3 linked regions of the Methanotorris igneus Kol 5 genome follow. Each later gene encodes a partner of the first gene's protein in a complex. Links are inferred from orthologs where the notes say so. Each region holds a gene or a part of one and is shown on either strand. Other genes may lie near its edges.

Region 1 (4,408 bases):
CAAACAAAAATTAGCATTAAGATTAAGTGTTAAAGTATTCGAATTTATCTTGTTAAGACAATTTCTATTGTTGAGACATTAACAACCTTACCATCCTCATTTTCAATTTTGTCAGTGCCAATGTTGATTTCTTTAACTTTAACGTCTGTTAAAAACCTATTTCTAACCATTTCTGCAACATCAACTGCTCTGCTAATTGCCTTTCCTCTTGCTTTTATTTTAACTTCCTTAGCCCCTTGTGTATTAAATTGTGTGATTACTGCAAGAACATAGTTCATTATACTCTTGTTTCCTATGTATACTGCATTGTTGTCACTCATCTACATCCCTCCCTTTACTATAATTCAATATGAAGATGAGATATATATACTTTTGGATTTTTTAAATTGTATAAGTTTGAAATTTGTTTATTATTTTATGGATAATTTTACTGTTTTTTTAAGGTTTTTTTAATAAAATGTCTATAATTTCATAGGGGTGTTTTAGCACTATAGTATCTTCAAGGTCTTTTAATTTTCTTGTATTCTCGGCGTCAATCTTTCTAACCCTCATTTTTATTTCTTTTCCAGCTATTACTGCATCGTATTGGCAAATCTCTTTACATTTTCCACATCCAACACATTTAGATAAGATTATCTCCATGAAACTTTTAGAAGAAGTTTCATCAAAATTCACAACAATTGCATTATTCTTACAAACTTCCACACATGCCTTGCACAGTGTGCATTTTTCCCTATCTATTGAAAATGGTAACCTTGTTGTTACAATTCCCTCCTCATAATCAACTGGAACTATTATACATTTAACAAATCCCTTTCCTGCCTGAGCAATGGCATTTGTCACTAAGGTATCTGCTATTCCATTTACAACCTTTGCCACTGTGTTTCCAGTTGTTGGTGTTGATATTAGGTAATCATATTTTCCAAGCGATAATCTCCCAGTTATTGGTGCTGAATAAGGGTGTTCTCTCTCAAAAATCAACTCCTCATAGTAGTTGTTATTTGATATTTTATATAAATCCTCCATCAACCCATACATCTTAACAACTTCTTCCCCAGCCCTTGAAACCAATGTAGTTATTTTTATCCCATGTTTCTTCAATTTTTTCATAACTTCAAAACTCTCCCTCAATAAATGTCCTGCTCCAGTTATACACCACACTACTTTCATAACTCCACCAAAGTGTGTTTGATATTTTGATATAAATATGAACAAATGTCCGACCCCAACCAATATATATATGTTTTTAGGTAATATTTTTTCTACATAAATAAACATTAATATATTATTTTCATTAGGTCATTTTTGCATTATCATTATAATCAATAATTCTAATTTTACAAATCTAAGGTGATAATCATGGAAAATAATGAGAATCAAGTATCTCAAAAGAGATTAACCTCAAAAGCAAAAAGAATACTAAGAGCAAAATCTCATGAAATAAAACCCGTAGTTTGGATTGGAAAAGAAGGTGTAGATAAGGTCATTGAAGAAGTGAAAAGGCAATTAAAAGATAGAGGTCTTATAAAAGTCAAAATAAGAAGAACGGCATTAATATATATGGACAAAAAAGAGATCGCCGAAAAATTAGCAAAAGAAACTGATTCAGAAATAGTAAGTATCGTTGGGCATGTGATAACTCTATTTAGACCAAGAGAAGGTTGGAAGAGATATACATCAAAGAAGACTAAAAAAGAGAAAGAAAAAGAAAAAGCAGAACAGTTTATTGCAGAATTTGAAAAACTTAGAAAGGGAAAATTGTAGAAATTTTAACTTAAGTGGTTAAGCGTAATATATATATACATGATTGTAGAATTAATATTGAGATTGCCCGGCGAGGATTCAATGTTCTTTTTTTGGATTAAGTTTATAAATTACTAATGTAATTTTAAGATAAACATGAAGTATTCATTATCAATACATAACAAGCGATAGGCATTGCAAAATGTTTTAATAACAACTTGCCCTCCTGCAAAACTAAAAAACCAAGTGAGGTGTTGACATGGTAACAGTGTATGATGTCCCACCAGCATTGTTGATAGAAAAAACTGCAAAAAAATTAAAAGAAATGGGTTTAAAAGAACCTTCATGGACTCCATTTGTTAAGACAGGTGCTCACAAAGAAAGAAGACCTGAAAATCCAGATTGGTGGTATATAAGATGTGCATCAATTTTAAGAAAAATTTACATTAATGGTCCTGTTGGTGTTGAGAGATTGAGAACTGCTTACGGTGGAAGAAAGAACAGAGGTCACGCTCCAGAGCACTTCGTAAAAGGTAGCGGAAACATCATAAGAAAAGCACTCCAAGAATTAGAAAGATTAGGATTAGTTGCAAAAACAAAAGAAGGGAGAGTTATAACACCAAAAGGGCAATCATTATTAGACAACACTGCAAAAGAAGTTAGAGATGAAATTATCAATGAAATTCCAGAGTTAGCCAAATACTAAAAATTTTTACTAATAACTTTTTTGATTGTTAAGTCAAAAATATTATAAACTACTACTTCACATAAACTACTTCATGTAGATGATGTATTTGGTGTATAGTTGTTTGCCTTACAAATGAACGAAAACTTCATTAAATTATATGAAGTAATTAATCTTTATTTGGAATTTTACAATTGATTTTTGGCAAACAACTATAATTTTGGTTGTTTCATTATAAATGACCGCAATCTCCAATGAAATTAAAAGCATAAATTATGCTTCATTTGGAATTTTATAATTAATTTATCGTTCTTTCAAAAATTTATTATATTCAAATAACTATAAAAATTCTGCAAATGACATGATTTTACCACATATTTAGCAACAAAAGGGGATTTTATATGGATTTAGAAGAAATAAAAAGACGCAAACTGTTGGAGATGCAGAAAAAACTTGAAGAGCAAGAAAAACTCCAACAGTTGCAAGAACAACAAATGCAATACCAACTCCAAAAACAAAAAATTTTAAGACAAATTTTAACCGAAGAAGCAAGATCAAGACTTGCAAGAATAAGAATGGCAAAACCAGAATTTGCTGAGCAAGTAGAACTACAACTAATACAACTTGCCCAAATGGGTAGGTTACCTATCCCAGTCACTGATGAGCAGTTAAAACTTTTGCTTGATAGAATACATGAAGCAACAAAAAAGAAAAGGGAATTCAAGATAATTAGAAAGTGAATGCTATGGAGGCATATGTATTATTCAGCGGTGGGAAGGATAGCTCATTATCTGCAATTATATTGAAAAAATTGGGTTATGATGTTAAGTTATTAACTGTAAACTTTGGTATCCTCGATTCCTACAAATATGCTCAAGAAACTGCTGAGATCTTGGGTTTGCCGCATGAAGTTATAACCCTTGAAAGAGAAATACTTGAAAAATCAGTTGACATTATATTAAAAGACGGCTACCCATCAAATGGTATCCAATTTATTCATAAAAAGGTTTTAGAAATTCTTGCTGATAAGTACAAGATTCTTGCAGATGGAACAAGAAGAGATGACAAAGTTCCTAAGTTAAGTTACTCTGAAGTCCAGAGCCTTGAAATGAGAAAGAACATCGAATATCTAACCCCATTAATGGGGCTTGGGCATAGAACCATAAGAAAATTAGTTAACGAATATTTCATAATCTCCGAAAAAGAGAGCGAGGAATTACCAAAATCTGATTATGAAACTGAAATTAGAGCACTTATGAGATTGAAAGGGTATGATCCACTCAAATACTTCCCAAGACATAAACAATCAAGGGTTATTGGATTAAAAAAAGAAATATAAAAGTTTAAAGAGGTGAGAGGAATGGCAAGCAACAAACCATTAGGGAAAAAGTTGAGATTAGCAAAAGCATTAAAACAAAACAGAAGAGTTCCATTATTCGTAATTCTCAAAACAAAAGGTAGAGTAAGATCACATCCAAAAATGAGATTCTGGAGAAGAAGCAAATTAAAAGCATAAATGTCTAACTTCTTATTATTTTTTATACATTTTAGATTCGTAAATTTAAATAAATGTATGACTAAATCCCAAATTAATAATTTATTAAAGGGTTAACGATGTTCAAAATTCCATCTACGCTAATATCATCTATTTTATAATACTTAAACCCATATCTCTTAGCGATTTTATCACCAATACCTATTTTTATGAATGATTTTGGTTCTGTATCTATTAATATGACGTTTATTCCTTCTTCTGCAATTTTATCACAGATATCAAAGACCTCTTTTATATAATCTTTTTTAATAGCTACATTTGGCTTAAAATCACTAATGAATATCATAATTGGTATTATGTTCGGATTTTTCCTCATTTCATTTTTAAAAACCTCATATGCCTTTAAAAATGCTTTTGAAAGGGGTGTTTTTCCACCAGTTGGGAGTTCTTTGAGTAATTTCTCTCCAAGTTCAACAGATGAAGTG
Region 2 (2,763 bases), 270 kb from region 1 along the record:
TCTTGGGACCCCATTTTACTCCCGCATCTGGGCAGGAGTATAAAAACAAACTCCCAACCGAAATCGTACTGACTTACAAGATTAAACAATTAGCAGTTATACATTATTATTGTATATATAGTTTTCTAATACATTATTGATCACTAGTAATCACAAATACACATATAAAACACAACAGTTTCAAACGGCTCATCTTCAGGTAAAAATTTTTAAGATTAAAGTCATAATTTTAAATAAAATTAAATTTCATAAAAATTACGTAATTTATACTACAAATGAGTATTAACTAAGTATTCAAAAAAATTTCAAAAAATTATTTTTACTCTAATTCCCACCACATATTTAAATATTTATGAATGTTAATTGATTTTTTATCTTTTTAATGGTATTGCTTTTTAATAATAAAGTTAAAGAATAACATTAAGTAATAATATTTTAGCCTTTACTTCATATTTTTGAATATTTAGCATGAATTAACCTCATCACCTTCTTAATCATTGTAAAGCAATTAAAAAACACAAAACCCATAACATTTAAAGAATTTTGATATAACTACATATTTATATGTTTGATGGGAACTACGGTTTCTAAATATTTTTGTGCCGGGACTATATTTTCCATAGTTAAATCATAAACAATCCAAAATATTTTTAGACAACTTATAGTTGACAAGGGAGAAGCTATTAGAGATAGGATTAAACAATACCGAAAAGGATATATATTCCTTCAATAATATTGGGGACATATACGAAACACGGAGAACGGGAAAATCGGTAGGCCATGGGATCTAAATATATAAATTCATTATGTTGAGCAATCGAAACATATTTATATCGCATAATGTAAAATAAAGTATGGCTTTTTTGAGCAGAGGTAGCCTAGCCCGGCCAAGGCGTGGGACTGGAGATCCCATGGGGCTCTGCCCCGCGGGGGTTCAAATCCCCCCCTCTGCGCCACTGATTTTCCCGTTCTTTTTAAATATTTCAACACAAGATTTATTTTTATAAACACGATTATTCTTTGGAGGTGCAACATTGACCCAAGAACAAACAGATTTTAAATATTTAATTAGAATATCCAGAACAGATGTAGATGGTAAAAAGCCATTAGTTCGTGCTTTGCAGGAAATATATGGTATTGGAGAAGCTATGGCTAAAGCTATTGTTAGAGTAGCAAAATTAGACGAAAAAAAATTAGCTGGTTACTTAACAGATGAAGAAGTTAAAAAGATTGAAGAAATTCTCAGTGATCCTGCAAAATTCGGAATTCCATCATGGATGTTTAACAGAAGAAAAGATTACCACACTGGAGAAGATAAACACGTAATTGAAGCAGACTTAACCATAGCTATACAAGAAGATATCAACAGATTGAAGAAGATCAGATGTTACAGAGGTATCAGACACGAATTAGGATTACCATGTAGAGGACAAAGAACAAGAAGTACATTCAGAAGAGGTCAGACCGTTGGAGTCTCCAGAAGGAAGAAATAATCTTCATCCATTAATTTCTAAAAAATTAAATTTTGAAACATCTCTTAATTTTTTAATGGTATATGCATAAGTACTTAAACAAACTCATAGAATTAAACACGGCGCAAACACCCGCAACATTAAGCAACATTAAAAACGTCAAATAGAAGGTGAAACCAATGGGAGATCCAAAAAAACCAAGAAAAAAATATGACACCCCAAACCATCCTTGGATCAAAGAGAGAATTGAAAGAGAACATGAATTATGTAGAAAATATGGATTAGTTAATAAAAGAGAAGTTTGGAAGGCTGAAACAAAATTAAGAAACTACAGAAGACAGGCAAGAAGATTAATTAGCGACACAACAAAACAAGGTGCTAGAGAAGCACAACAATTATTTAATGTATTAAAAAGATACGGTATTCTCAAAAAAGAAAACCCAACATTGGATGACGTCCTTGCATTAACAATTGAAGATATCTTAGAAAGAAGATTACAAACAATTGTATTTAGAAAAGGTTTGGCAAGAACAATAAAACAAGCAAGACAATTAATTGTCCACGGGCACATTGCTGTAAATGGTAGAAAAGTTACAGCTCCAAGTTACATGGTTACAGTAGATGAGGAAGACACCATTGACTACGCACCAAACTCACCATTTGCTTCTAAGGATCATCCTGAAAGAGTAAAAATTATGAGTGTTGAAGCTAAAGAAGGAGAAGAAAGTCAAGAGCAAGTTTCTCAAACTACTCAATAATTAATATTTTAATTTTTTAAAATTATTAATAATAATTATTGATAATATAATTATGTTAATTTTGAATTTAGTAAAAAAATAGAATTCAAGGTGATTATTAATGGCTGAAAAAGTCGAAAGGTGGGGAGTTGTCCACATATATGCGTCATACAACAACACAATAATCCACGTCACCGATATCACTGGAGCAGAAACAATTGCGAGAATTTCTGGTGGTATGATAGTAAAAAACCAAAGAGATGAGGCTTCACCTTACGCAGCAATGCAGGCTGCATTTAAAATTGCAGAAATTCTCAAAGAGAGAGGTATTGAAGCAGTTCATGTAAAAGTTAGAGCTCCAGGTGGACACAAATCAAGAACACCAGGTCCTGGAGCACAAGCTGCTATTAGGGCATTGGCAAGGGCAGGAATTAGAATTGGAAGAATTGAGGACGTTACACCAATTCCACACGACGGTACAACACCAAAAAAGAGTAGGAGGTAAATTACATACTTAATTTCTTTCGTCCTGTTTGAGGTGATGTAGTTTGATT
Region 3 (2,752 bases), 270 kb from region 1 along the record:
GATAGGATTAAACAATACCGAAAAGGATATATATTCCTTCAATAATATTGGGGACATATACGAAACACGGAGAACGGGAAAATCGGTAGGCCATGGGATCTAAATATATAAATTCATTATGTTGAGCAATCGAAACATATTTATATCGCATAATGTAAAATAAAGTATGGCTTTTTTGAGCAGAGGTAGCCTAGCCCGGCCAAGGCGTGGGACTGGAGATCCCATGGGGCTCTGCCCCGCGGGGGTTCAAATCCCCCCCTCTGCGCCACTGATTTTCCCGTTCTTTTTAAATATTTCAACACAAGATTTATTTTTATAAACACGATTATTCTTTGGAGGTGCAACATTGACCCAAGAACAAACAGATTTTAAATATTTAATTAGAATATCCAGAACAGATGTAGATGGTAAAAAGCCATTAGTTCGTGCTTTGCAGGAAATATATGGTATTGGAGAAGCTATGGCTAAAGCTATTGTTAGAGTAGCAAAATTAGACGAAAAAAAATTAGCTGGTTACTTAACAGATGAAGAAGTTAAAAAGATTGAAGAAATTCTCAGTGATCCTGCAAAATTCGGAATTCCATCATGGATGTTTAACAGAAGAAAAGATTACCACACTGGAGAAGATAAACACGTAATTGAAGCAGACTTAACCATAGCTATACAAGAAGATATCAACAGATTGAAGAAGATCAGATGTTACAGAGGTATCAGACACGAATTAGGATTACCATGTAGAGGACAAAGAACAAGAAGTACATTCAGAAGAGGTCAGACCGTTGGAGTCTCCAGAAGGAAGAAATAATCTTCATCCATTAATTTCTAAAAAATTAAATTTTGAAACATCTCTTAATTTTTTAATGGTATATGCATAAGTACTTAAACAAACTCATAGAATTAAACACGGCGCAAACACCCGCAACATTAAGCAACATTAAAAACGTCAAATAGAAGGTGAAACCAATGGGAGATCCAAAAAAACCAAGAAAAAAATATGACACCCCAAACCATCCTTGGATCAAAGAGAGAATTGAAAGAGAACATGAATTATGTAGAAAATATGGATTAGTTAATAAAAGAGAAGTTTGGAAGGCTGAAACAAAATTAAGAAACTACAGAAGACAGGCAAGAAGATTAATTAGCGACACAACAAAACAAGGTGCTAGAGAAGCACAACAATTATTTAATGTATTAAAAAGATACGGTATTCTCAAAAAAGAAAACCCAACATTGGATGACGTCCTTGCATTAACAATTGAAGATATCTTAGAAAGAAGATTACAAACAATTGTATTTAGAAAAGGTTTGGCAAGAACAATAAAACAAGCAAGACAATTAATTGTCCACGGGCACATTGCTGTAAATGGTAGAAAAGTTACAGCTCCAAGTTACATGGTTACAGTAGATGAGGAAGACACCATTGACTACGCACCAAACTCACCATTTGCTTCTAAGGATCATCCTGAAAGAGTAAAAATTATGAGTGTTGAAGCTAAAGAAGGAGAAGAAAGTCAAGAGCAAGTTTCTCAAACTACTCAATAATTAATATTTTAATTTTTTAAAATTATTAATAATAATTATTGATAATATAATTATGTTAATTTTGAATTTAGTAAAAAAATAGAATTCAAGGTGATTATTAATGGCTGAAAAAGTCGAAAGGTGGGGAGTTGTCCACATATATGCGTCATACAACAACACAATAATCCACGTCACCGATATCACTGGAGCAGAAACAATTGCGAGAATTTCTGGTGGTATGATAGTAAAAAACCAAAGAGATGAGGCTTCACCTTACGCAGCAATGCAGGCTGCATTTAAAATTGCAGAAATTCTCAAAGAGAGAGGTATTGAAGCAGTTCATGTAAAAGTTAGAGCTCCAGGTGGACACAAATCAAGAACACCAGGTCCTGGAGCACAAGCTGCTATTAGGGCATTGGCAAGGGCAGGAATTAGAATTGGAAGAATTGAGGACGTTACACCAATTCCACACGACGGTACAACACCAAAAAAGAGTAGGAGGTAAATTACATACTTAATTTCTTTCGTCCTGTTTGAGGTGATGTAGTTTGATTACTATTAAAGAAAAAGAAAAAACCAGAATAGGGGAAATTTTTAAATTCACATTAAAAGCCCCTATATCATTCTCAAATGCCATAAGAAGAATTATGATTTCTGAAGTTCCAACTTACGCCATTGAAAATGTTTATGTTCATGAAAATACATCATCCATGCATGATGAAATCTTAGCTCATAGGTTGGGATTAATACCAATCAAAGGAAAACCTATTAGTGAAGATGAAGTTATAACCTTTACTTTAGTTAAAGAGGGGCCTTGCACAGTTTATTCATCTGATTTAAAATCTGAAAATGGAGAAGTAGCATTTAAAAACATACCTATAATAAAATTAAAAGAGGGGCAAAGAATAGAACTTGTATGTGAGGCAACTGTTGGTATTGGAAAAGTCCATGCCAAATGGCAGCCTTGTAATGCCACATACAAACAAATTGATGACGATGAAGTTGAATTTTTAGTTGAATCTTTTGGTAATATGGATCCAGAGGATATATTAAAGACGGCTGTTGAAATATTGAAAAATAAGGCAGAGACATTTTTATCAGAACTTGAAGCATCAGATCTCAAAAATGAAAATTAATTCAAAATTAATATTAATTAAATAAACTTCATTATTCATAATTTTTTATTGTAGCAAAAAAGGAAACACGGTGAGAAAAATGAAAAAAATAAGAG

What was found. Proteins that work in one complex are often made in the same cells at the same time.
Region 2: METIG_RS02920 (region 1) and METIG_RS04250 share a complex: the UniProt entries of both Methanocaldococcus jannaschii proteins name them as parts of the 30S ribosomal subunit. The link is inferred for Methanotorris igneus Kol 5 from one-to-one orthologs.
Region 3: METIG_RS02920 (region 1) and METIG_RS04255 share a complex: the UniProt entries of both Methanocaldococcus jannaschii proteins name them as parts of the 30S ribosomal subunit. The link is inferred for Methanotorris igneus Kol 5 from one-to-one orthologs.

What each region holds. Positions count from the first base shown.
Region 1 is NC_015562.1:602,827-607,234, forward strand. What follows is about bases 870-3,725. They hold METIG_RS02920 (30S ribosomal protein S19e), read left to right. Parts: upstream 870-2,002; coding sequence 2,003-2,449; downstream 2,450-3,725. Other genes in these bases: METIG_RS02910 (dihydromethanopterin reductase (acceptor)), read right to left, coding at 870-1,170; yhbY (ribosome assembly RNA-binding protein YhbY), read left to right, coding at 1,360-1,764; METIG_RS02925 (DNA-binding protein), read left to right, coding at 2,830-3,168; METIG_RS02930 (DUF7411 family protein), read left to right, coding at 3,174-3,725. Outside these bases: DNA-binding protein Alba, read right to left, coding at 45-320; more of METIG_RS02910, read right to left, coding at 439-869; more of METIG_RS02930, read left to right, coding at 3,726-3,767; METIG_RS02935 (50S ribosomal protein L39e), read left to right, coding at 3,789-3,944; METIG_RS02940 (vWA domain-containing protein), read right to left, coding at 4,018-4,408. UniProt on the Methanocaldococcus jannaschii protein: May be involved in maturation of the 30S ribosomal subunit.
Region 2 is NC_015562.1:875,496-878,258, forward strand. It holds METIG_RS04250 (30S ribosomal protein S13), read left to right. Parts: upstream 1-1,034; coding sequence 1,035-1,493; downstream 1,494-2,763. Other genes in the region: METIG_RS09550 (hypothetical protein), read right to left, coding at 1-49; METIG_RS04255 (30S ribosomal protein S4), read left to right, coding at 1,652-2,230; METIG_RS04260 (30S ribosomal protein S11), read left to right, coding at 2,331-2,714; METIG_RS04265 (DNA-directed RNA polymerase subunit D), read left to right, coding at 2,758-2,763. UniProt on the Methanocaldococcus jannaschii protein: Located at the top of the head of the 30S subunit, it contacts several helices of the 16S rRNA.
Region 3 is NC_015562.1:876,184-878,935, forward strand. It holds METIG_RS04255 (30S ribosomal protein S4), read left to right. Parts: upstream 1-963; coding sequence 964-1,542; downstream 1,543-2,752. Other genes in the region: METIG_RS04250 (30S ribosomal protein S13), read left to right, coding at 347-805; METIG_RS04260 (30S ribosomal protein S11), read left to right, coding at 1,643-2,026; METIG_RS04265 (DNA-directed RNA polymerase subunit D), read left to right, coding at 2,070-2,657; METIG_RS04270 (50S ribosomal protein L18e), read left to right, coding at 2,737-2,752. UniProt on the Methanocaldococcus jannaschii protein: One of the primary rRNA binding proteins, it binds directly to 16S rRNA where it nucleates assembly of the body of the 30S subunit. With S5 and S12 plays an important role in translational accuracy.